DNA from 3 places in the Priestia sp. TRN 1309 genome. Region 3 is predicted to be linked to each of the others. Evidence: riboswitches for the same ligand, from Rfam matches in the RefSeq annotation. Region 3 holds a riboswitch; each other region holds the start of a gene.
What was found. Region 3 has a riboswitch for lysine ahead of lysA (diaminopimelate decarboxylase). Riboswitches for the same ligand answer to the same signal wherever they lie in the genome.
Positions count from the first base shown of each region.

Region 1: it holds a riboswitch for lysine, as region 3 does, so the genes downstream of both, ACRPLQ_RS22505 (aspartate kinase) here and lysA (diaminopimelate decarboxylase) in region 3, are expected to answer to the same signal.
Region 2: it holds a riboswitch for lysine, as region 3 does, so the genes downstream of both, ACRPLQ_RS10080 (amino acid permease) here and lysA (diaminopimelate decarboxylase) in region 3, are expected to answer to the same signal.

Region 1 is NZ_JBOZGM010000006.1:193,369-201,693, forward strand. Features, by position in the region: gene ACRPLQ_RS22470 (hypothetical protein) at 1-128, opposite strand, end outside; gene gerE (spore germination transcription factor GerE) at 332-556, opposite strand; gene ACRPLQ_RS22480 (acyl-CoA thioesterase) at 731-1,180, opposite strand; gene sdhB (succinate dehydrogenase iron-sulfur subunit) at 1,244-2,017, opposite strand; gene sdhA (succinate dehydrogenase flavoprotein subunit) at 2,021-3,808, opposite strand; gene ACRPLQ_RS22495 (succinate dehydrogenase cytochrome b558 subunit) at 3,838-4,446, opposite strand; gene ACRPLQ_RS22500 (YslB family protein) at 4,936-5,463, shown strand; gene ACRPLQ_RS22505 (aspartate kinase) at 5,515-6,747, opposite strand; lysine riboswitch at 6,889-7,066, opposite strand; gene uvrC (excinuclease ABC subunit UvrC) at 7,132-8,325, opposite strand, start outside.
Region 2 is NZ_JBOZGM010000002.1:536,324-544,648, forward strand. Features, by position in the region: gene parC (DNA topoisomerase IV subunit A) at 1-40, shown strand, start outside; gene ACRPLQ_RS10045 (alpha/beta fold hydrolase) at 254-1,075, shown strand; gene ACRPLQ_RS10050 (LysE family transporter) at 1,061-1,702, opposite strand; gene ACRPLQ_RS10055 (YqcI/YcgG family protein) at 1,855-2,622, shown strand; gene ACRPLQ_RS10060 (cupin domain-containing protein) at 2,597-2,905, shown strand; gene ACRPLQ_RS10065 (cysteine hydrolase family protein) at 2,927-3,511, shown strand; gene ACRPLQ_RS10070 (GNAT family N-acetyltransferase) at 3,606-4,097, shown strand; gene ACRPLQ_RS10075 (hypothetical protein) at 4,201-4,569, shown strand; gene ACRPLQ_RS10080 (amino acid permease) at 4,606-6,045, opposite strand; lysine riboswitch at 6,148-6,332, opposite strand; TPP riboswitch at 6,507-6,607, shown strand; gene thiT (energy-coupled thiamine transporter ThiT) at 6,640-7,248, shown strand; gene ACRPLQ_RS10090 (ethanolamine ammonia-lyase reactivating factor EutA) at 7,405-8,325, shown strand, end outside.
Region 3 is NZ_JBOZGM010000002.1:717,616-725,940, forward strand. Features, by position in the region: gene ACRPLQ_RS10970 (acyl-CoA dehydrogenase) at 1-1,102, opposite strand, end outside; gene ACRPLQ_RS10975 (DUF1292 domain-containing protein) at 1,255-1,518, opposite strand; gene ACRPLQ_RS10980 (PAS domain-containing sensor histidine kinase) at 1,605-3,329, opposite strand; gene ACRPLQ_RS10985 (YckD family protein) at 3,490-3,804, opposite strand; gene ACRPLQ_RS10990 (NAD(P)/FAD-dependent oxidoreductase) at 3,878-4,996, opposite strand; gene ACRPLQ_RS10995 (CBO0543 family protein) at 5,335-5,847, shown strand; lysine riboswitch at 5,914-6,096, shown strand; gene lysA (diaminopimelate decarboxylase) at 6,235-7,563, shown strand; gene ACRPLQ_RS11005 (dicarboxylate/amino acid:cation symporter) at 7,614-8,325, shown strand, end outside.

The sequences.
Region 1 (8,325 bases), on a different contig from region 3:
TAATGCTGTACCGAACTTTTTGTGACCTTTACTTTTTCAAAGTCATTATCAATAAATTTATCTGGCAAACTCGCAAAAGGCAAGCAGAATATCATGCATAATAATACCCCTAACCATACATTTTTCATCATCTCACCTCTCTTTCTTTTGAAGTAGTATCTCCTTACTTAAAAGTATACGTACTCTGAAATTCAATTTCAAGCAATAAGTTTCTTTTATAAAGATTTACCTTTTTTATAATATTTTCTTAATGATATTCTTTTTAGATACATATGCGATACTTAAAAAAATATACAAAAAGCTGGCTTTCTAAAAAGAAAGCCAGCTCATGTTATAGTTCAAGTTCTCCCATTCGAAGGAGTTCTACGACTGCTTGAGAACGCCCCTTGACTCCAAGCTTTTGCATCGCATTAGAAATATGATTTCGAACTGTTTTTTCGCTAATGAATAGTTCACTCGCGATTTCTTTTGTTGTTTTGTCCTGTACTAAAAGCTCGAATACTTCTCGTTCACGCTTTGTAAGTAGCGGTTTAGGTTGAAACTCTTTTTCTTTCAATGTAACCCTCCTTGCCTGATCCTGAGTTGAACTATCGGATGGGTGTAAATTTAGTCAACATATCTTATGTGCGGTATGCCTACGCGGTTACTAGTTTTAGAAAAAATATGCAAAAAACTCTTTTTTACCTTTGAAAAAGAAAAAAAGCCTGAAGAAAGAGCCTTCAAGCCATTTTTATATAGTCGATAAATACCTTTTCATCTCTTCATTCCAAGGCACGCTTTTTCCTGTTTCTTTAGAAATTTGCACCATTGTTCCTCTCCCCGTGAGTACAACCTCTCCTTGCTCATTTTGAATCATATAGTGTAAATCAACCGAAGAACGTCCGATTTTATGGGCCTTTACAAAAACAGCTAGCACGTTACCAAAATACACTTGTTTGACATAGTCGCACTGCAAATCAGCCACCACCGGTATCGTTCCCTCATACTCACTCGTCCACTTTTGCATAAAGCCAATATGGTGAAAGAATTCCGTACGTATTTGTTCAAAATAAACAAAAGGAACCGTATTATTTAAGTGCCCAAACATATCTGTTTCCGAAAATCTTACCTTGATTTTCTGCTTAAACGAAAATGACTCTTTCCAGTGATCCATGTCTTCAATATACGAAATATTATTCATCTGTGTTTCCTCCGTTCGTCATAGACAAAATAAAACCTCTCCACGTGGAGAGGTTTTGAGTGGTTATACTTGATCGCTACCAAAGAAACTTCTGAATGCTTGAATTGTTGTGTCGCGGTTCAAAGCTGCGATTGAAGTAGTCAATGGAATTCCTTTTGGACATGATTGAACGCAGTTTTGAGAGTTCCCGCAGTTCGCTAGCCCTCCATCACCCATAATCGTCTCTAAACGTTCTCCTTTATTTAACGCACCGGTTGGATGGGCATTAAACAAGCGAACTTGAGAAAGCGGTGCTGGACCGATGAAGTTTGACTTGTCGTTTACGTTTGGACAAGCTTCTAAGCAAACGCCGCATGTCATACACTTGGATAACTCATACGCCCACTGACGTTTCTTTTCAGGCATACGCGGTCCTGGTCCTAAATCGTATGTGCCATCGATCGGAACCCAGGCTTTTACTTTTTTCAGTGAATCAAACATACGGCTGCGGTCTACCTGCAAGTCACGAACAACAGGGAATGTTTTCATTGGCTGCAAGCGAATCGGCTGTTCTAGTTTATCAACAAGAGCTGTACATGACTGACGAGGTTTACCGTTGATAACCATTGAACAGGCTCCGCATACTTCCTCTAAACAGTTCATTTCCCAGTTTATCGGAGCAACCTCTTTACCTGAAGCATCAACAGGGTTACGTCTGATTTCCATCAGTGCTGAAATAACGTTCATATTCGGACGATACGGAATTTCAAACTCCTGATTGTAAGGAGCAGATTCAGCTGAATCTTGACGTGTAATAATGAAGCGCACTGTCTTTTGGACTGTTTGTTGTTCACTCATTGATTAACGAACCCCCTCTTGTTGTTTTTTTGGTTTTTCATCTTTTTTCTTTGTGTAGTCGCGCTTACGCGGTTTGATTAACGATACGTCTACCTCTTCATAATGGAAAGAAGGAGCCGTTTTCTTATCAACGAAAGATGCCATTGTTGTTTTTAAGAATTCTTCATCGTTACGATCTGGGAAATCCGGCTTATAATGAGCACCGCGACTTTCGTTACGGTTGTAAGCTCCAAGCGTTACAACACGTGAAAGTTGGAGCATGTTTTGAAGCTGACGAGTAAATGTTGCCGCTTGATTACTCCATTTAGCCGTGTCATTAATGTTAATACGATCATAGCGTTCAATTAATTCTTGAATCTTTTCATCTGTTTTTAACAGTTTGTCATTGTATCGTACGACTGTCACGTTGTCAGTCATCCATTCCCCTAGCTCTTTATGAAGAACGTATGCATTTTCTGTACCTTGAAGATTCATGATATTGTTCCATTTCTCTTCTTCTTCTTTCACATGACGATCATATACGCTTGAAGAAATAGCATCTGCGCTCTTTTCTAAACCATTGATGTATTCAACGGCTTTAGGACCAGCAACCATACCGCCATAAATAGCTGACAATAATGAGTTTGCTCCTAAACGGTTCGCTCCGTGCTGCGAATAATCACACTCACCAGCTGCGAACAAGCCAGGGATATTTGTCATTTGATCGTAATCCACCCATAAACCGCCCATTGAATAGTGTACGGCTGGGAAAATCTTCATTGGTACTTTGCGCGGATCATCGCCCATGAATTTTTCATAGATTTCGATGATACCTCCAAGTTTAATGTCTAGCTCTTTTGGATCTTTATGTGAAAGGTCCAGATAAACCATGTTCTCTCCGTTAATTCCTAACTTCTGCGCTACGCAGACGTCAAAAATTTCACGAGTTGCAATATCACGAGGTACTAAGTTACCGTATGCCGGATATTTTTCCTCTAAGAAATACCAAGGTTTACCGTCTTTATATGTCCAAACGCGTCCGCCTTCTCCACGAGCAGATTCACTCATAAGACGAAGCTTATCATCTCCCGGGATAGCAGTTGGATGAATTTGAATAAACTCTCCGTTTGAATAGTATGCACCTTGCTGATACACGATAGATGCCGCTGAACCTGTATTAATAACTGAGTTCGTCGATTTTCCAAAGACAATACCAGGTCCACCTGTAGCCATAATAACCGCATCAGCTGGGAACGTTTTAATTTCCATTGATTTTAAATTCTGTGCAGAAATTCCGCGACAGCTGCGCTCATCATCAAGAACAGCACCTAAGAATTCCCATCCTTCGTACTTTGTCACAAGTCCGGCAACTTCATAGCGACGAACCTGCTCATCTAATGCGTACAATAACTGTTGACCCGTTGTTGCTCCAGCAAAAGCCGTACGGTGATGCTGCGTTCCGCCAAATCGTCTGAAGTCTAACAAACCCTCAGGAGTACGGTTAAACATAACACCCATACGGTCAAGTAAGTGAATAATACCAGGAGCTGCTTCACACATTGCTTTTACAGGTGGCTGGTTGGCTAAAAAGTCTCCGCCATACACTGTGTCATCAAAGTGTTCCCATGGTGAATCTCCTTCACCTTTCGTATTTACGGCTCCGTTGATTCCACCTTGCGCGCAAACTGAGTGAGATCTTTTTACCGGAACTAGTGAAAATAAATCTACTTGCTTGCCAGACTCAGCAATTTTTATTGTTGCCATCAAGCCAGCTAAACCGCCACCGACTACGATGATTTTTCCGTTACTCATCGGAACCCCACTCCTTCAAAACCTTAATTTTATGCAAATGCGAATAATGTACGAACACCTACGAATGTAAGTGCTAAGAAGATTGCTAATGTCACATAAGTTGAAATTCTTTGAGAACGTGGTGTTACAGTTAACCCCCAGCTAACTCCAAATGACCATAGACCGTTTGCAAAGTGGAAGATCGTAGATACAACACCAACTATGTAGAATGCAAACATTGCTGGGTTGCTTAAAATTCGTTCCATCATTTGAAAATCTACTTCTTTTCCAAGCGCAGCTTGTATTCTGGTTTCCCATACGTGCCATGTGATGAAGATAAGTGTGATTACACCTGAAACACGCTGAAGGATAAACATCCAGTTACGGAAAAATCCATAGTTGTTAACGTTTGTTTTAGCAGTGAATGCGATGTAAAGACCGTATATTGCGTGAAAAACGATTGGTAAGAAAATAATGAAAATTTCTAGAGCATAGCGGAAAGGTAAGCTCTCCATGAAGTGAGCTGCTTGATTAAATGATTCTTCTCCCTTTGTCGCGAAATGATTCACAACTAAATGCTGTGTTAAGAAAATCCCGATTGGTATTACTCCAAGTAGTGAATGGATTCTCCGATATTGAAACTCTCTGTTTGCCGCCATCTGCGTAGACCCCCCTTAGTTAAATGAACATAGTTTGTGAAGAACTTTCTTACTCCCACTAGACAAATAGATTAATCGTGAATACAGGAAATGAAAACCTTTGCATTTCCTAATAAAGTATGTGACAGGTTAATTTTACTCCCATCGATTAAGAGCGTCAAGGCAAGATGTTTAAATCTTCTATAAAATATAAATTTATAAAATTTTATATTTGTTAACGCTTACTGCATTGATGTTAAAGATTTTTTCTTTCTATTATAATATCGCTTGCCACAGTTAAGTAAGCGTTTACTTTATACTTTTATTGTAAACAAGTTCACAAAACATTTACACAGGTAAAAGTACCCTTTTAAAAGTAATTTTATGGATTTTTTATCTTTACATCTAACTCTTTTTACCATAATAAAGATCCTCTTACATTTTATCAAAAAAATGCGTGAGAGGTTTTTTAGATTTGTATATAATAGTAGTAAAGAAAGAGGGGAAAGCATGAGCAATTTACAAACAGAATCACAGCAAGAACTTGAAGAGACGATGGAAACATTAGAACCTAATGCCGCAGCTGAAACAGAGAGAGCTCTTGATCACGTTCCATATTTCGGATACAGCCTTTTGCGTGACGTGTTAATTCCAGAGCTTCTTGGAGACGAAACGAATACCATCTCATACTGGGCAGGAAAACACCTTGCGCGTAAATATCCATTAAATACAATGGATGAAATCGTCGCATTTTTTAAAGCAGCTTCCTGGGGAACACTGACGCTTGCCAAAAAAGATAAATATTCACTAGAGCTTGAGTTATCAGGTGATGTGGTCAGCAAAAGATTTCAGCAGGAAACTTGTTCATTTCATCTTGAGTCAGGGTTTGTGGCTGAACAGATTCAGCGTCAAAACAACTGCCTAACAGAAGCCTACTTAACACCTAAAGAAAAGAACGGAAAAGTGCTGATTTCCGTGCAGTGGGACCGAAAAGATATCTTACCTACCGAAACCCGTGCGGAGCGTTATAAAAAGTAAGAAATACGTATATATAAAAGACGTGGAGATACCACGTCTTTTTTCTTTTCTTTATACTTGCACTGCCTGCTGCTCTTCTAATTCAAATGCTACGTGAAGCGTCTCAACAGCTTTTACCATATCAGCATGCGGTACAACTGTAGATACTTTAATTTCAGACGTGCTGACCATCTTCACTTCAATTTTCTCTCCTGCCAGCACTTCAAACATTTCGGCTGCAACACCTGGATTAGATATCATGCCAGATCCCACAATCGATACTTTAGCCAGACTGCTTTCATGTTCAATACGCGTATACCCCAAGGTAGATTTATACTCTTTTAAGACGGCAAGAGCAGCTTCTACATCTACAGTTTTAATAGAAAATGAGATAGAGAGGCGATTATTAGCCGTTACGTTTTGAATAATAATATCCACATTTAACTGTTCTTTTGCTAATGCTGTAAAAATAGTAGAAAGAGTTTGTAACTCGTTGTTTAACCCTTCAATTGTCACCCGTGAAATATTATCTTCAAACGCAATTCCTCTTACGACTAAGTTTTGTTCCATTGAAACTTCCTCCTCAACAATCGTTCCATTCTCGTTTTCTAAGCTTGAACGCACTTCTAGCGGTACCTGATAATTTTTTGCAAACTCAACAGCGCGCGGATGCAGCACCCCTGCTCCTAAATTGGCTAATTCTAACATTTCGTCATATGAAATAGAATGAAGTTTACGAGCCTCTTCTACGTAGCGCGGATCCGTCGTAAACACTCCTGTTACGTCTGTATAAATATCACATTTTGCAGCTTTTAGTGCCGCGGCAAGAGCTACTGCCGTCGTGTCAGAGCCGCCTCGACCTAATGTTGTAATGCTTCCATCTTCTGAACAGCCTTGGAATCCAGCTACTACTACGATTCGACCTCTATCTAATTGGCTTTGAATACGAGTCGTGTCAATGTGCTGGATTCGTGCATTGCTGTGAACTGCTTCCGTCTGGATACCAGCTTGCCAACCTGTTAGCGAAGTGGCTTCATGACCTTTGCATTGAAGAGCCATTGTTAACAGGGAAATCGTTACTTGTTCTCCAGTTGTAAGAAGCATATCCATTTCGCGTTTACTTGGACTGTCCGTAATATCACTTGCTAATTTCACCAGTGCATCTGTGGTTTTGCCCATTGCCGATACAACAACTACTACTTGGTTACCGCGCTCTGCTTCTTGAATAACACGGTTTGCTACATGTTGAATACGTTCAACAGAACCAACAGATGTTCCACCAAATTTTTGAACGATTAATGCCATAATTTTGTTCATTCCTTTTCAATAAATTTGCATATGCAGGATGATGAGAAGCTAAATTTTTTTACTCAGACAATAAAAAAAGCAATGAGATGAGCTCTCATTGCTTAACGAACGAAAATTATAAAACATAACCGTCCACTGCCGTGAGATAGCTCTCCAAGAATCTACATCTTGACAATCCTACGTTTATTCAACGCAGAACCAGCAATCATTACTATGAGGTAATGTTCACTTCGGCAAATTTCCCTTTCCGCATCGTTCATAAGGGCTCATACCCTTCCTGATGCGTACTGATTAAATTTGCACCTCTATCTTCACTTCATTTGATGAAGTGTCGTATGAAATTAGTTAATAGCTTATCAAATATTTTCTATTATTTCAAGACTATTTTTGTAATGTTTCATAAATTTTTTCAGCAATGTTTTGAGGAACACCTGAATTTCGTATATCTTCAACCGTTGCTTCTTTCAATTTTTTCACCGAACCAAAATGCTTTAACAAAGCTTTCTTACGCTTTTCTCCCACTCCCGGAATGTCGTCTAGAACTGACTGAAAAGCGGACTTAGAGCGCACTTGACGGTGGAAGGTGATTGCAAAGCGGTGAACTTCATCTTGAATTCGCTGAAGCAAATAAAATTCTTGACTATTGCGTTCAAGCGGTATGATTTGAGGAGGCTCACCAATCATCAGGTTGGAGGTTCTGTGTTTATCATCTTTAACAAGACCTGCTGTAGGCACTAAAAGTCCCAATTCATTTTCGAGAACGTCCTGGACTGCAGCTAAATGCCCTTTGCCTCCATCTACAACAATTAAATCCGGAAGCGGAAGGCCTTCTTTTAACGCTCTGGAATACCGTCTGCGAACGACTTCCCTCATGGAACTGTAATCATCTGGTCCCTTTACGGTCTTAATTTTATATTTGCGATATTCTTTCTTTTCCGGTTTCCCATCAACAAAAACAATCATCGCAGAAACTGGGTCTGTTCCTTGAATATTTGAGTTATCAAATGCTTCAATCCGATAAGGAGCGGCAATTCCAAGCTCTTCTCCTAACCGTTCAACTGCGCCAACTGTACGCTCTTCATCTCGTTCAATTAAATAGAATTTTTCACCGAGCGCAATTTTTGCATTTTTACACGCAAGTTCTACTAATTCTTTCTTTTTGCCTCGCTTTGGATGCTGAACCTCTACTTCTACTAACTTCTCAGCTAACTCTGCATCAATCGTTGCTGGAACCATCACTTCTTTTGGCTTAATATTTTTGGCATAAAACTGACCGATAAAAGTTAAGAAATCTTCTTCTGGCTCTTTATAAAAAGGAAACATAGAAACTTCTCGCTCAATTAATTTCCCTTGGCGAATAAAGAAAACTTGAACACACATCCAGCCTTTATCGTAAGAATAGCCAAACACATCTCGATTAACAAAATCATTAAACGTTACTTTTTGCTTTTCCATTGTCGCTTCGATATGAGCAATTTGATCTCGGTATTCTTTAGCCCGTTCAAAGTCAAGTTCTTCTGAAGCTTTTAACATTTTTTCAGTTAACTCTGTTTTGACATGCTCATATCCACCATT
Region 2 (8,325 bases), 180 kb from region 3:
AGCTGGCAATTTAGTTGATATGTGGCTGGAAGAAAAATAATAAAAAAAGTAGTAAAGTTTTTAAAGCTTTACTACTTTTTTTACCCAATATTTTTAAATTAAACTATGTTCTAAATAAACAATACGAAATGATTTTCCTACTCTCATTCCAAATGAACATCATGCATCTCCTACACAGGCCTCTAAGAAACTTTTGAATGTTCAAATTGTCCAAAACATATATATATATATAAACATCTAGGAGGTGTTATATATGAACTATTTTATTCACGTAACTCCTAAGACTAAACTTTTTGTTCGGGATATTGGAAAAGGGGAACCCGTTCTTTTCCTTCACGGGTGGCCTGTTAACGCTAAAATGTACGAATACCAATTTACAACGCTGCCGGCCTGCGGTATTCGGTGTATTGCTCCTGATCTTCGGGGATTTGGAAAATCAGATACGCCTTTCACCGGCTATTCTTACAATCAATTAGCGGATGATATTCGTATGTTAGTAGAAAAATTAGGACTTAAAAATTATACGCTAGTAGGCTTTTCTATGGGGGGAGCCATTGCCATTCGATATATGAGTAGACACTTAGGATATGGCGTGAAGAAGTTAATTTTATTAGGGGCAGCGGCTCCAAGCTTTATTCAAAAAACTGATTTTCCATACGGACTTCCTTCTGAAGAAGTAAATACAATTATTCAAAATACGTATAGAGATCGTCCTAACATGCTTGAAGACTTTGGGAAAAAATTTTTTAATCAGCCTGTCAGCGCAGCTTTTAGAGGGTGGTTTCAAGATTTAGGTTTAGAGGCATCTGGCCATGGAACGATTAAAACTGCGGTGTCTTTACGAGACGAAGACTTACAGGAAGATTTGAGTCAAATTTTCGCTGAGACATATATATTACACGGAAAAAAAGATCAAATTTGTCCATTTGATCTTGCAAAAGTAATGAATCGCCACATTTCATTTTCTACACTGATCCCATTTGAAAATAGTGGACACGGTCTTTTTTATGATGAACGTGAGAAAGTAAATGACACCCTTATTGAACTCATCAATAAAAGCTCAGCCGATAAGTAAGGATACACATTTAAAACCGAATTGGCAGCCAAATAAAAAAAGTAAAAAACCAGCACCTAACGTAATGAGGCGAAAAAGCTTAGGCGTGATAAATTTTCTTGTAAAATGAATGCTGCTCGCAATATTTAAATTCCAAAGAATGATGCCAAAAATAATAAAGAAGCTATGAAAAAAGACGGATAGCCACGTTTGACTTTGAAGGCTTTCGCTTAAGCTTGATCCAAATACACCAAACCAAAACACAATATTTAAAGGATTCATAAGAGCAATAAAAAAACCTGTAAAAAACGACTTATCTTTTTTAGCAGAAGGGCTATTTACATCTACTGAAAAGGAACGAGAGACAGCTTGTTTCATACTTTGAAAGCCAACAAATGTGAGCATGACAAAACCCGTTGCATACAGGACAACCGTAACAGCCTGCATCTGAACAAAAGGGGTTAACCCTATTAAAATGAGAAGCATAAATAAGATATCGGCTGTCATTCCTCCTAAACCGACTAGCCAAGAAGCCCAAAATCCTTTTGTCAGACCTCTTTTAATCATCTCTATATTAATTGGACCTACCGGTGCTGCGAGACTAATACCTAGAATTATTTGTTTTATAGCAATCAAAAACCACTCCACAAATACAGCCTCCTTTCTAACTTGTCCAATAGTAGCTTATATATATATAGATTAGAATTTTATAATTTAGAAGCGAGATTTAGTTAAAAATACTCATAAACTTTCTTTTTTTTAATACACATGTAACGTTGAGTTCCATAAGGAGGGTTTTAATGGCATCAAAAATGCTTTTTCGAGCTAATGAGATTTTAGAGTCAACGCATGTCCCGTTCTGGGGGAAAGATGCTTTTCAATATTTCCAAAGCGATATATTATCAGAAGAAAATCCATTTCCCTGTATATTAGGGGTAGAAGGCTTTAAAAAAGATTTACTGCGTTTTTCATTTGTGACGACTCCTTATAACTATCAAGATATTAAACATGCAGCGGCGGCACTTAGAGAATACATAGATACATTTAAGACCATAGGTCGCTATACATCCTTTGTGTTATTCTTTAAGCCTGAACATAAAGAACGGTCAATGGAAGAGTACGAAACGATGTTTTGGGATACGCTGACGTTTCTTCATCAAATTGATCAAAAGAAATGGCCGCAAGATATTCCAAAAGACCCAAAAGATGCATTATGGGAATTTTGTTTTCACGGAGAACCTATTTTTGTCGTCTGTAATACGCCTGCTCATTCTCTACGTAAAAGCCGTAAGAGCAGAGGATTTATGATTACATTTCAGCCGCGGTGGGTGTTTGAAGGTATGACAGGAGATTCAAAAATAGGGAAGCATGTACAAAAAGTCGTCCGCGATCGGTTAAAAACATATGATGACGTATCAGCTCACCCTGAGTTAGGCTGGTATGGACAGCAGGAAAACAGAGAGTGGAAGCAATATTTTTTACACGATGATAATAACCATACTACCGGACAGTGTCCATTTAAATTAAAAAGGAGTGAGCAGCATGGACGTAAAAAAAGCCTCTATTAAAAAAGGAGTTGGCGGAAAGTTTGAAGAAGTAATTAAAGAGCTGCTTCCGGCGTATACTGGATACGTTGAAGTACAGCACGATATTGCTTTTCAAACACATCCGTCTCATACGCATCCAACTGATGAAATTCTTCATATCCTTGAAGGATCTATTTACTTTACAGTTGAACGTGATACGGTTCTATGTCAGGCCGGAGATCGGATACATTTACCGAAACAAACGGTTCATTCTTCAAAAGCCGGTCCTGATGGATGCACATACGTTATTTCCATTTTAAAATAAAGACGAAAGAAGATGATGCTTATGCTACGTTCCCGGCCAGTGTTGCTACTTATCGATGTACAAGAAGGGTTTTATTCACCCCAGTGGGGAGAAAGAAACAATTTAGATGCAGAAAAGAATATGCTGACGCTACTGCAAGCATGGAGGCGCCAAGACTATCCTGTCATTCACGTGCAGCATGCATCAGAAAATCCAGACTCTCCTTTACATCCAAGTTCAAAGGGGTTTCAGTTCAAAGAAGGATTTGGTCCACAAGAAGACGAATACTTAATTCGCAAGCACGTGAACAGCTGTTTCATTGGAACAGAGCTAGATAGCTATTTAAAAGCAAATGGCTATGATACGCTTATCTTAATAGGACTAACTACTAATCACTGCGTCTCTACGACTGCGCGCATGGCTGGAAATCTAGGGTATAGGACGTATGTTGTGAACGATGCAACGGCCTGTTTTGATTGTATGTCCTACGATGGAAAAACCAGACTTCTTGCAGAAGATGTACATACATTCGCACTGTCTTCCTTGCACGGAGAGTTTGCAACGGTCGTTTCTACAAAAGAGACTCTTCAAGTCCTTCAAACCTTTCAATATGCCCAAAACCAATAACCGATGTGCATACGCACATCGGTTTTTTATGTAGATTATGTTTCTTAAAAGAAGTAAAATAAAGATAATTCTATACTATAAGGAGTTTGTACATATGATCATTCGTTATGCTAAAGAAGAAGATTTACCTATGCTTGTTGAAATTTATAATCAGTCCGTTCAAACAAGTGCTGCTACTTTTGACTTAACGCCTGTAACAGTAGAACAAAGAAGGGGCTGGTTTAATAATCATATTAGCAATGAACTTTTTCCACTTATTGTCGCGGAAAAAGATGGAGTAGTAGCGGGCTATGCTTCGCTTTCCTCGTATCGAGATAAAGAAGCGTACATTCAAACAGTAGAGCTATCGATTTATATTGATAAAAATCAACAAGGGCATGGTATTGGGAAACAGCTTATGAAGCGCATTTTGGAATTAGCTAAAGAGCTCGACCATCACGTTGTCATTTCAGGAATTACAAAAGGGAATGATATCAGTATCAAAATGCATGAGCAATTTAATTTTACATTTTGCGGAGAGTTTAAAGAAGTGGGCTGGAAATTTGATCAGTGGCAAGATGTACTTTTTTATCAGCTTATTTTATAAGATGTATGACACCTTTACACATTGTAACGTTTTAGTTTCATGTGTAAAGGTTATTAAAATAATAAGTTGTTTTATTATTTTAATACGAAAGGTGTTAGCTATCATGAGTACACATTTTCAATATCAACATCTAAGAGCTGTGCCGAAAAGATGGTCCCAAAAAGAACTGCATATCCAGCTGAATAGAATCAAACACAATTCTGAACTATCTACTATAGCAGCAGATCCGCTTTTTCATCTGTTAGAATGTACCCGTTCAGGCCTTCAAACTAAACAAGAAATCATAGACTACATCCAAACCATTCCTAATCACCAACTTCCATCTTTTGCAACTCATTTAAGCAGGTTAATTCAGCGTATTTATTATATCGAAGCTGCTGATTACTATAACCGTCCCCTCAAAGGTTATATGCTTGTTATGAAAAACCAACCCGCTTATATATCTCTTCATTTTGCCGATCAGCTCATATAAAAAGAGCTCTCTATTCTTTTGAATAGAGAGCTCTTTTTATTCGTATTTTTTCACTGTTACTTGACATTCTTTTAACGGGATAAGCTTCGACTTTTTCGTCCATTTGTATCCTAACCAAACAATTAAGAATAAAGGAAGTCCGATATAAGAAACAAGTACACCGTACCAGTCAATCGAGTCACCCATAAACGCCGAATAGTTTTGGCCTAAAATAACAACGGCACATAAAATAAAGGCAAAGATAGGGCCAAATGGGAAAAGTTTTGCATGATATGGAAGTTCACTCAAATCATGACCTTGAGCAACAAATGCTCTTCTAAAACGATAGTGGCTGATCGCAATTCCTAACCAAGCAATAAAACCAGACATACCAGAAGCGTTAAGTAACCACGTATATACCGCACCGTCTCCAAAAAATGAAGCACCAAATGCAAGTGTACCGACAAGTGCCGTTGCGATTAAGGCATTAACTGGAACGCCTCGTTTATTCACTTTTGCTAAGAACCTTGGTGCTTTTCCATCTTTCGCTAAGTTCCACAGCATACGCGTAGAAGCATACATACCTGAGTTACCAGCAGATAAAACAGCTGTTAAAATAACGGCATTAATCGCTGATGCTGCAAACGCCAGACCTGCTCGTTCGAATATTAAAGTAAACGGACTTACTCGCACGTCATCACTTGCTAATGAATTCGCTGTGTATGGAATAAGCATTCCAATAACAAAAATAGCTAAAATATAAAATAACAAGATGCGCCAGAAGACTTGTTTAACTGCGCGAGGAACCGTTTTTTCCGGATCTTCACTTTCTCCAGCTGCGACTCCAAGCAACTCTGTTCCTTGGAATGAAAAACCAGCTGCCATAAAGATACCTAGTACAGTGAAGAATCCACCGTGAATCGGTCCATCACCAAGCGTGAAGTTTTTAAAACCCGGTGCTTCATTGTTAAAGATACCAAAAATCATCATAATACCAATAACTAAAAAGATAATAACCGTTACTACTTTAATTAACGAAAACCAAAATTCAGATTCACCAAATCCTTTTACAGAAAGGTAGTTAAGCCCAAACATAATTAATAAAAACAGTGCACTCCATAAAATAGAAGAAGAGTTCGGGAACCAAAATTTCATAATAAGGGCTCCAGCGGATAATTCAGCTGCAATCGTAATAGCCCAGTTATACCAGTAGTTCCAGCCGAGAGCGAAACCAAAGGATGGATCTACAAAACGAGACGCATACGTACTAAATGAACCAGCTTCAGGCATATAAGCTGCGAGCTCTGCTAGACTGGTCATCAAAAAGTAAACCATTACGCCAATAATAGCGTAAGCTAAAAGCGCTCCCCCAGGTCCTGCTGTGTGAATTGCTCCACCACTTGCTAGGAATAAGCCGGTTCCGATGGCTCCTCCTAATGAAATCATCGTTAAGTGGCGAGATTTCAACCCACGTTTTAATTCTTGCTGCTCTTGCATAGATAAATACTCCTTTCGAATGTACGGAAAGAGACGGGATAACATAAAAAAAGCCCGCAGTATATGTGCGCGCTTTTAAATCTGAAAACCGCGTCAACCTTCCGTGAAGATAGCTCTTCACATCACTCGCATGATGTGACAGTTCTGTTCCTGTTCGGAGACAGCCCCAGCTTAAATCAACCGAGAAGTGATCTAAACTTCGGCAATTTTTCCTTTCAAGCAACATCCTCAATGTTCTCTGCATTTCCGTTACTTTACTATTAAAAACTGCGACCTCTACCTCATCGATTAGGATGAGGGTTTTTTATATTCAATTGACATAAAAGAAGTATAACAAATACTAAAACGATTGTCATTATAAAAAATAGATTCAGAAAATAGAAACATCTTTGAAATCTCTCGAATCTATTTTGTTACATATGATATAATAAACATTGTCTTTATACTACATAAATATCCAAACGTACCACAGGGGGAGCCGCCGTGCTGAGAGTGAACGAAATGTTCAGACCCTTAGAACCTGTTAGTTAACGCTAGCGTAGGAATGTGGGAATAGTAGCATATATTTGCTTACTCCTGTGTAAACCGTTTGATATGAATGATTCAAAAACAGGAGTGAGAAACGTGAATAAAGCATTACCTTTACAGGCTAAAATTGAAATAGCTATTTTTGCAGCATTGGCACTTCTACTTGACCTTTTGCCTTCCATTAAGATTGCAACGGCTGTAAGTATTTCGTTCTCCATGGTGCCCATTTTTATTATGTGCTTTCGCTGGGGAGTAAAAGGCGGGGCTCTATCTGGTCTATTATGGGGGCTTTTGCAGTTAGCGACAGGAACGGCTTATATTTTAACAGCGCTACAAACATTTATTGAATATATTGTGGCTTTTGCTTTTATAGGTTTTGGAGGTATTTTTTCACAATCTATTAAAACAAATTTAGCTACCAATAACAGATCAAAAGCTTTTGTTTTGATTGTTTTATCCCTTATTATCGGAAGCTTCGCACGTTATTTCTGGCACTTTATTGCTGGTATTATTTTCTGGGGATCGTACGCACCAAAAGGTATGTCCGCTCTGTGGTATTCTTTTTCAATGAACGGTATTTCAATGGTAGGGTCACTAATAGCCTGCTTAGTCATTCTTTCATTGTTAATTCCATCGGCATCAAGAATGATTGTAACTAAATCACATTCATCATAAGAAAAAAGACTAAATCTACCAAGATTTAGTCTTTTTTGTCATTTGTCACCTTTCTTTACACAAAAGTGTGTCAGGTTTGATAACATAGTTAGTGAAATATTCAAAAAACTGTTTTATGATAGTCAACATATTCAAACGAGATAAAGGATTGATAGCATGCTACAGAAATGGATCACGAGCATAGGTTTAGATATTGGAACAAGTACAACAAAACTGATTGTAAGCAAGCTGTTAATAGCAAATCAACAAAATCAGTTTACGCTGCCAGGCTGTCAAATTATTGATCGTCAAGTAACGTATGCAAGTTCTATCTATACCACACCTATGCTAAACGAGGTTGAAATCGATGTTCAACGATTAACGGTACTACTAGAACAAGAGTACAAGAATGCAGAAATCTCCTTAGATCAAGTGGAGGCGGGCGCTGTGATCATCACAGGAGAAACTGCTAGAAAGCAAAATGCAGAAACTATCGTTCACTATCTAGCCGAACATGCTGGAGATTTTGTTGTTGCAACAGCCGGTGCTGACTTGGAAGGAATATTGGCGGCAAAAGGATCAGGAGCAATCCAACATTCCGCTGAAACAAATGCAGTAATTGCCAATATTGATGTAGGAGGAGGCACCGCTAACATCGCTTTATGTCAAAACGGAAAAGTGATCGAAACGTTTACGCTGCATGTAGGTGGAAGATTAATTCGGCTGAATTCAGACGGCTTTGTTACCTACGTTTCACCTTATTTAACTGAATTTTTAAAAAATAATTCTTTAATACTGCGAGAAGGTGAAAAAGCAACATTTGAAAAACTCTCGTCTATCTGTCAATTACTAGCTGAAGAAACCGTGAATTATGTAAGAGCACTAATTCAAACCTCTTCGCTGCTCGTTTCTCCTCATACAAGATCTTCTATCCAACCAGAAACAATTATGATTTCAGGAGGGGTAGGAGCAATGATGGAGAAGCAAAAGCCGAAAACAGTGAGGGAAGTGGCTGTACATGGAGACATTGGTCCTCTGCTAGCGTATCAGTTTCAATCCATACACGTATCTCAAGCCGCTGAAACAACGCGCGCTACT
Region 3 (8,325 bases):
GCGTGTCTTCTGAAACACCTGCTGCTCCAAATGCTTGAATGGCACGATCAATGACTTTTAAAGCCATAGCAGGAGCTATTACTTTAATCATGGCAATTTCTTTCCGCGCTTTTTTATTTCCAACTGTGTCCATCATATAAGCAGCTTTTAATGTTAATAAGCGAGCTTGCTCAATTTCAATACGCGATTCTGCCACCCATTCTTGAATAACCCCTTGCTGAGAAAGTACCTTATTAAATGTAGAACGACTTTGAATACGCTTACATAATTCTTCGAGCGCTCTTTCAGCTGCTCCTATTAGACGCATGCAGTGATGAATACGTCCAGGCCCTAATCTACCTTGAGCAATAGCAAACCCTTTTCCTTCGCCTAAAAGCATATTGGATGCTGGCACACGCACATTGTCATAATGAATTTCAGCATGTCCATGAGGAGCGTGATCGTATCCAAAGACTGGAAGCATTCGTTCAATTTTAACTCCCGGAGTATTTAATGGAACTAGAATCATAGACTGCTGTTCATATTTAGATGCGTTAAAATCGCTTTTTCCCATGACAATAGCAATTTTGCAGCGAGGATCTCCCGCACCTGAAGACCACCATTTTCTTCCATTTATTACATATTCATCGCCTTCTCTTACAATACTGCACTGAATGTTTGTGGCATCAGAAGAACCTACATCCGGTTCTGTCATAGAAAAGCAGGAGCGAATGTCTCCATTTAACAGAGGCTTTAGCCATTTTTCTTTCTGTTCAGGCGTTCCGTATCGAACCAGCACTTCCATATTGCCAGTGTCAGGAGCTCCGCAGTTAAAAGCTTCTGGTCCAATAATAGAACGGCCCATAATTTCGCAAAGAGGAGCGTATTCTACATTTGTTAGACCTGCTCCGTATTCGCTTTCTGGCAAAAATAAGTTCCATAGCCCAGCTCGCTTTGCTTTTTCTTTTAACTCTTCCATGATTGGAGGAACAGCTGACCATCTAGATGGCTGTTCATTCAGCTGTTGTTCGTATAGCCGTTCATTTGGATAAATATGCTCTTCCATAAAAGAGCTCAATTCTTTTTGCAGCTTCACTACTTTGTCAGAGTAAGAAAAATACACGGTAGTCCCTCGCTTTCATTTACTTACTAACCGGTTGGTATGTTACATATTTATCATAAATGAAGGGAAATAATTCAGCAAGATATTTTTAGAAAAATTCTAAATATTATATTATTTAGAAATAAAAAAAAGAGAGGTTGTAACCTCTCTTTTTACGCGGATGTCATTTCCTCAAATACGGCTGATACTTTTTCAAACTCATCATCATCTTCAATTGAAGACCATTCACCATCATCTTCAATTTTTAAAAAGAAAACATCAATTTCTTCTTCTGTTTCAATTAAAACTTCTTCCACAAACGCAACGGCAATATAATCGTGGCCTTCAATCGTCATTTTTCCAAGCACTTCAATATCTTGCTCTTGATCATTTTCATCTAAAATTGTAAAAATCTCTCCCGTTTCAATACGTTCCATCGTATTCCCTCCTATTTTAACCTCATTATTCGTTCACTAACATGTATTCCCCTTTAGAAAAGGTTTCATGCTTATAAAAGTAGAATCTACTTTTTAAAAGGCAAAAGAATGTCTACGGTAGTTCCTTTTCCAAGTTCACTTACAAAGTTAATTTCTCCTCTATGTTCTCGAATGATCTTATAGCACACCATCAGTCCAAGCCCCGTTCCTTTCTCTTTCGTACTATAAAAAGGTTTTCCTAAATGCTGCATTCGTTCCTGCGTGATGCCTGGCCCCTCGTCGCTAAACCGGACAACAAGGTTCTCCTGATTAAATCTTTTTAGTTGAATCGTTACAGTTCCTCCACTTGGCATGGATTCGACGGCATTTTTAAATATATTGCTAAAGACCTGTTTTAACTGGTTTTCTTCGCATAATACGAGAGGAAGATGAAGATCAATCTCTTTTTTTACGTGAATTTTCTCTGTAATCCCCTGCACCTCAGCTAGCTTTAACGTGTTCTCTAAGATATCTTGGACGTGTTTGTCTTTGTAGGTTTTCGCCTGAGGCTTTGCAAGACTCAAGAACTCGTCGGCAATCAATTCGATTCTATCTAACTCATGATTTATCATTTCTACATAGTAAGGCTGACCGCTCGTTTCTTCTAATAACTGCATAAATCCTTTTACCGCTGTTAGAGGGTTTCTGATTTCGTGAGCGATACCCGCTGCTAACTGTCCGACTAAGGAAAGCTGAGCGGATTCACGCAGCAATTTTTCAGTTTTTTTACGTTCTGTAATATCACGAAACAAAACTTGAATGGCCTGCTTTCCCATATACGGAATAGGAAAGGCAATGGTTTCGGCATCAATCGTATGACCGTCTTTATGAATAAACTTTTCTTCCTGCAGATCCACAGATTTATTTTCTGTTTTCATTCGATAAATTCGCTGTTTTACAACATCATAGTAATCAGGGTGAACAAACTGATAAACACAAGCTCCTAATACATCTTGAGGATTCTTGTATCCTAGTGCTTTAGCTCCTGCAGGGTTGATATAATCAATTTTACCTTCACTATGAACGATAATTGCTTCCGGGGATAACTCAATCAAACTTCGGTAGCGCTGTTCGCTTTCTTTTAAAGCCGTCTCATCCTGCTTGCGTGATGTTATATCTCGATAGACAAACGCAATGCATAACGGCCAATCATTCATATTTTCAACGCGAAATAGTGTGACGCTTACATTAATTAAATGCCCGTCTTTATGCTGTCTGACCGTCTCAAATTCCGTTTTCGATTCCCCTGATTGAATAGTCTTATGAAGTTCGCACACGGGCTCCTTTAAAAACGAAGGTATAATCGGAAGAGGCTTTTGATGAATTTCTTCAAACGTCCAGCCAAATGTATTCTCAAACGCAGGGTTCACTTGAAGCGTTTTACCCTCTAAGTCAACGATAGCAACAGCATCTGCGTTATGATAAATAAAAGGCTGAATCTGTTCTTTTTTCTCCTGATAACTAGTTATATTCACGCAATGTCCCATAATTTCAGGTTTTTCTGTGTAAGATAAAGGGGTTAAGTTTACTACATAGCGTTTATCATTTATTTGAAGCTCGTACATAAGCTTTTTCTTTTTATTTAGCGCTTCAAAAAAATGCTCATACGAGACCCATTCTTCTAGAGGTATTTTTTGCTCAGAAACGCTTTCTCCTTGATACATACTGTAAACAAGATGGTCACCTTTTTGTTTGTAAGCAAATATGATTCCTAGATCCTCAGCTGAATGATTTTCTGCATGTAATCGGACTATTTTTTTATTTTCGTTCATCGTTCATATTTACCTACCCCTCACTAGCATCTTTCCTACTCGTTCTCATTCTCTTAATTTTACATGAGGTGTTTAAAATTTACTAGATAAAGAAGCGGATATTTTCCATTCATTCACATAAAAAAGCGCCTGTATAGGCGCTTTTTTATGTGAATAGGAATTACTTTGAATGATGCATTTTATGACAGTGACGCTTCGGGACAAAACCATTTTGCTCCATATGCTGATAGCGATTTTCCATATGTGAAGAAATGTTTTGACTCTCCGTTTTGCTTAGCACGCCGTACTCCACATATTTTGAAAGTATTTCTTTCTTTTTTTCGAACATTTCTTTGTACAGAACGGATAATTCCTGCTTTTGCTGAGACGTCAGCTGCACGTCTTTTGTTTCTGGCTGAGGATTGTTTTCCGCTAATACAGGTGTCGCGCTCATAAATAAAAAAGCTGCTGCTGCACTTATCATAATCTTTCGCAAACAATCTACTTCCTTTCATCATATAGTAGTTATAGTTTGCGAACTTCTATTTGTTTTCATTCATTCTATTTGCTTAGGACTCAATAGCTCCTCTTACATCATAGTCGCTAAGATCAATTTCCATTTCCATTTCAAGTGCTAATTTAGCCAGCTCTGAACCAAGATAAGGGCCCGAAGTTAAGCCTGAAGCTCCGAGACCATTCGCTACTAGTATTCCTTCGTAAGCTGGAAGAGCCCCAATGACTGGCAAGAAGCCTGGAGTAAATGGTCGAAACCCTACCCTTGTTTCTAAGACTGTGCTTTCTGTTAAGCCAGGAGCAATTGATAAGGCCTTTGAAAAAATTTCATGAAGCCCCCCAGCCGTTACTCTCAAGTCATAACCCGTGTCGTTTTCATGTGTTGCTCCTATGACAATTTGACCTTGTTCAAACGAAAGAATATATTGGTCGCTTGGAGGCATTACAACGGGCCAGTCTTTTGTATCTAAATCAGGAAGATGCAAGTGGACAATTTGCGCTTTTTGAAAGCTTGCTAAAAATTTCACTCCAAGAGGCTCTAGTAATTGATTTGCCCACGCTCCTGCTGTCACGATTGTTGTACTTGCTAGAAGGGTTTGTCCATTTACGGCAACGCCCGTTACTTGATTATTTTCATAAAGTAGTTCTGCGTTTCCTTCTATTATTTTTGCACCGTTTTTCTTCGCTGCATTCACAAGTGCGTTTCGAAGAGCTCTTCCGTTAACGCGAGCGGCTCCACTAATATGAACTGAACTGTATTCTTCCGAAAGAGCCGGAAACAAAGCCTGTGTTTCTTTAGTGGATAAACGTGTAATCTCGCCTATTTCGGGGGCTTCTTCCCGACGCTTATATGCTCGTTCTTCCATTTTTTTAAGCTTTTGTTCATCAGTGTGTAAACTGATTGCTCCTACTCGCTTATATCCCGTATCCGTTTCTCCATCTTCTTCTAATTGCTGAATTAATGTTTGATAGTACTTGGCGCCGCCTTTTGCTAATCGGTACCATGCTTTATTTCGACGCTGCGAAAGCCACGGACAAACAATTCCTGCTGCTGCATCAGTAGCTTGACCAGCATCCTTGCGATCTATCAATGTCACATCTGCTCCTGCTTTTGCTAAATGATATGCCGTAGAAGCTCCAAGTACCCCAGCTCCAACTACGATGTATGTTTTCATACCAAAACACCCTTTTCTTTCTTCTAGTATTCTCATGCTATATGTATGCAATTTTAGCATAGCAAAAAAAGAAGTCACATACTAGGCGAAGCTATTTTAAGCTTATTTTTAAGCCTTGCTGACTTTGACATATAGCTCCTTTCGTCTCGTAAACAAAAGCGGTAGAAGTTCTTTTACCAAGATTATAACAGGGTGAAGAAAGCCATAAATAGTGGTAGTACGTCTTTAACGCTGTGGCTTACGGCTTTTCTATTATAGGTGCTGAATAAAAAAATGAAAGAATAAAACCACTATAATATGTAAATAAAAAGAAATAACCATTATTTTAAGGAGAGCGTATGCAATCTTCATTTGTATTATTTTTTATCATTCTTGGTTTACTATTTGGCAAGTGGCGAAGGTATCAAGAATACTACCCTACTTTGCTGTTTTGGGTCACGGGGAATTTGCTTTATGAAGTGCTGCTGTTTCATCACCGCGTATGGGTATTTCACCCTGTTGGTATTGATCATCTTTTTCTACCCGATCACCTAATGGTTTCTCTTGGAATAACCTTAATTATTTATCCGTTTGTTATACCGGTTTTTTTAGGAAGGCTGCCGCTGCATGTAAGCGGCCGGCTGTGGTGGATTCTTTTATGGGCGCTTTTATTTACTGTGATTGAGTTCATTGCTTATGTTAATCACAGTATCACTCATCATTATGGATGGTCGCTGCTATGTTCTTTTCTCTTCAATATTGTCACGTTCTCACTTTTAATCATTCATCAGAAGACAGCGCTGGCTGCTTGGATTCTATCTGGAAGCTTCATAGCTTTTTTATTTATCTTCTTTGATATTCCTATGCCTTAACTTTTCATTGACTAGACAGAGGAAAAGGAAATATAATAGGAGTTACATTTAAATATAATTTTCCTCTCTGAGAATAGAGGTGCATGAAATCAAGAGTCACTTATTGGAGACTAATGGAGTCTGTGAAGATAAGTAAAAGGGATTTCGTGCCGAAGTATATAAACATCCATTGTGTTCATATACTGGTTCAGTATTGAATAAATGCTGAGCTGTCACAAACCACTTGGTTTGTGGAGAGCTATTGAAGAGATGTTGATGCCTAGAATGTAATAATACTTTATTATTATGAAACCAAGACGCGTGAACATCACTTCACGGGTCTTTTTTGTGTTTTTCTACTGACCATCAAAGTTATAGTTGAATGATTTAAATGGAGGGATACGGATTATGTACTTACATGGAACGAGTAAAATTAACAGCAGCAATCATTTAGAAATTGGGCAGTGCGATACGGTCGAACTGAAAAAACAATACGGCACTCCCCTATACATCTACGATCAAGAATTAATTGAGACGAAATGCAAGGCCTTCCATTCAGCCTTTCAAAGAAGCGGATTTTCATATCAAATCGCCTATGCAGGGAAAGCGTTTCTTTGTATGGAAATGGCTAGCCTTTTAACGAAGCTTGATATGTCATTAGATGTGGTCTCAGGAGGCGAATTATTTACAGCTCTTGAAGCGGGATATCCAGCTGAACGCATTCATTTTCACGGAAATAACAAAACGATTGAAGAAATTGAAATGGCTCTTGATGCGAATATTGGCTGTTTTGTTGTGGATAACTTTACCGAACTTGAAGTTTTACATGCCTTAGCAGCTGAGCGCAAACAGAAAGCATCTATTCTTCTGCGTGTTACTCCAGGGATTGAAGCCCACACACATGAATATATTATGACCGGACAGGAAGACTCCAAGTTTGGATTTGGTCTTTCCAATGACCAGGCTATGAAAGCGGTAAGTTCTGCATTAGAAAAGCCTTACTACGATCTTTTAGGCATTCATTGTCATATTGGTTCGCAAATTTTTGAAGTAGATGGTTTTTCTCGCGCCATTGATATTTTAACTGATTTCTTATTCAGTATTCGTGATAAAATGGAATTTGAAGTAAAAGTTTTAAACGTAGGTGGTGGTTTTGGTATTCGTTATACCGAAAGCGACTCTCCACTTCCAGTTGAGTATTATGTAGATGCACTGACAGAAAAGCTAAGCCGCACGTTAACTGAACAGAATTATACCCTTCCGGAAGTCTGGATTGAGCCTGGAAGAAGCATCGTAGGAGAAGCAGGTACAACGCTTTATACAATCGGCTCAACGAAGGAGATTCCAGGTGTACGCAAATACGTAGGAATTGATGGCGGTATGACCGATAATATCCGTCCTGCTCTTTACGATGCAAAACATGAAGCTGTCTTGGCTAATAGAGTGACGGATAAAAAAGATGAAACAGTATCAATTGCGGGGAAATGCTGTGAATCAGGAGATATGCTTATTTGGGATATCGATTTACCGCGCGTTAATCAAGGAGATTTACTAGCAGTATCCTCTACAGGTGCCTACAACTATTCAATGGCTAGCAATTACAACCGTATTCCGCGCCCTGCTGTTGTATTTGTGAAAAATGGAGAAGCTCGTCTTGCTGTAGAGCGAGAAACATACGAAGATTTGGTGCGTAAAGATGTAAAGCCAGTCGTTACTACGTATGCAATGAGCAAATGATAGCTGTTCTTGCGTAGTAAAGAAGCTATTGTTGTTTGGAGGAAATCTATATGGTTTTAAGTGTATTTAAAACGTACAGATCATCGCTTATTCTGCTTCTCGCTATTTTAATTGGCGGGATAGCAGGATATGCTATCGGGCCCGATGTGGCAGTCGTAAAGCCCTTTGGTGATTTGTTTCTTAATTTAATGTTCATGATTATCGTTCCCCTTGTCTTTTTTAGTGTGGCTTCGGCGATCGCAAACATGAACGAAATGAAACGTCTTGGTAAAATTATGCTAGGTATCGCCGTTGTGTTTGTCGCCACTGCTGCTGTTTCAGCCGTTCTAGGCTTTTTAGGCGCATCACTTTACAATCCGCTGCACAACGTAGATACTTCTGCCATTAAAGAATTAATGGGTGACAGTGAAAATACAGCTGAAAAAATGACGCTTTTAAATCAGCTTGTTAGTACATTTACTGTACCTGATTTTGTTCAGTTATTTTCGAAAGAGCATATTTTACAATTAATTGTCTTTGCCGTTATCTTCGGTATTGCTACCACGATGGCTGGTGAAAAAGGACAGCCTATGGCGAAATTTCTGACTTCGGGTCAAGAAGTATCGATGAAAGTCGTTAAAATTGTCATGTACTATGCTCCAATTGGTTTAGGGTGCTATTTTGCTACTGTAGTAGGAGAACTTGGACCAAAGATCTTGCAAGGGTATGCCAGAGCATTTATTCTTTATTTATTAATTGCAATCGTTTACTATTTTGGCTTCT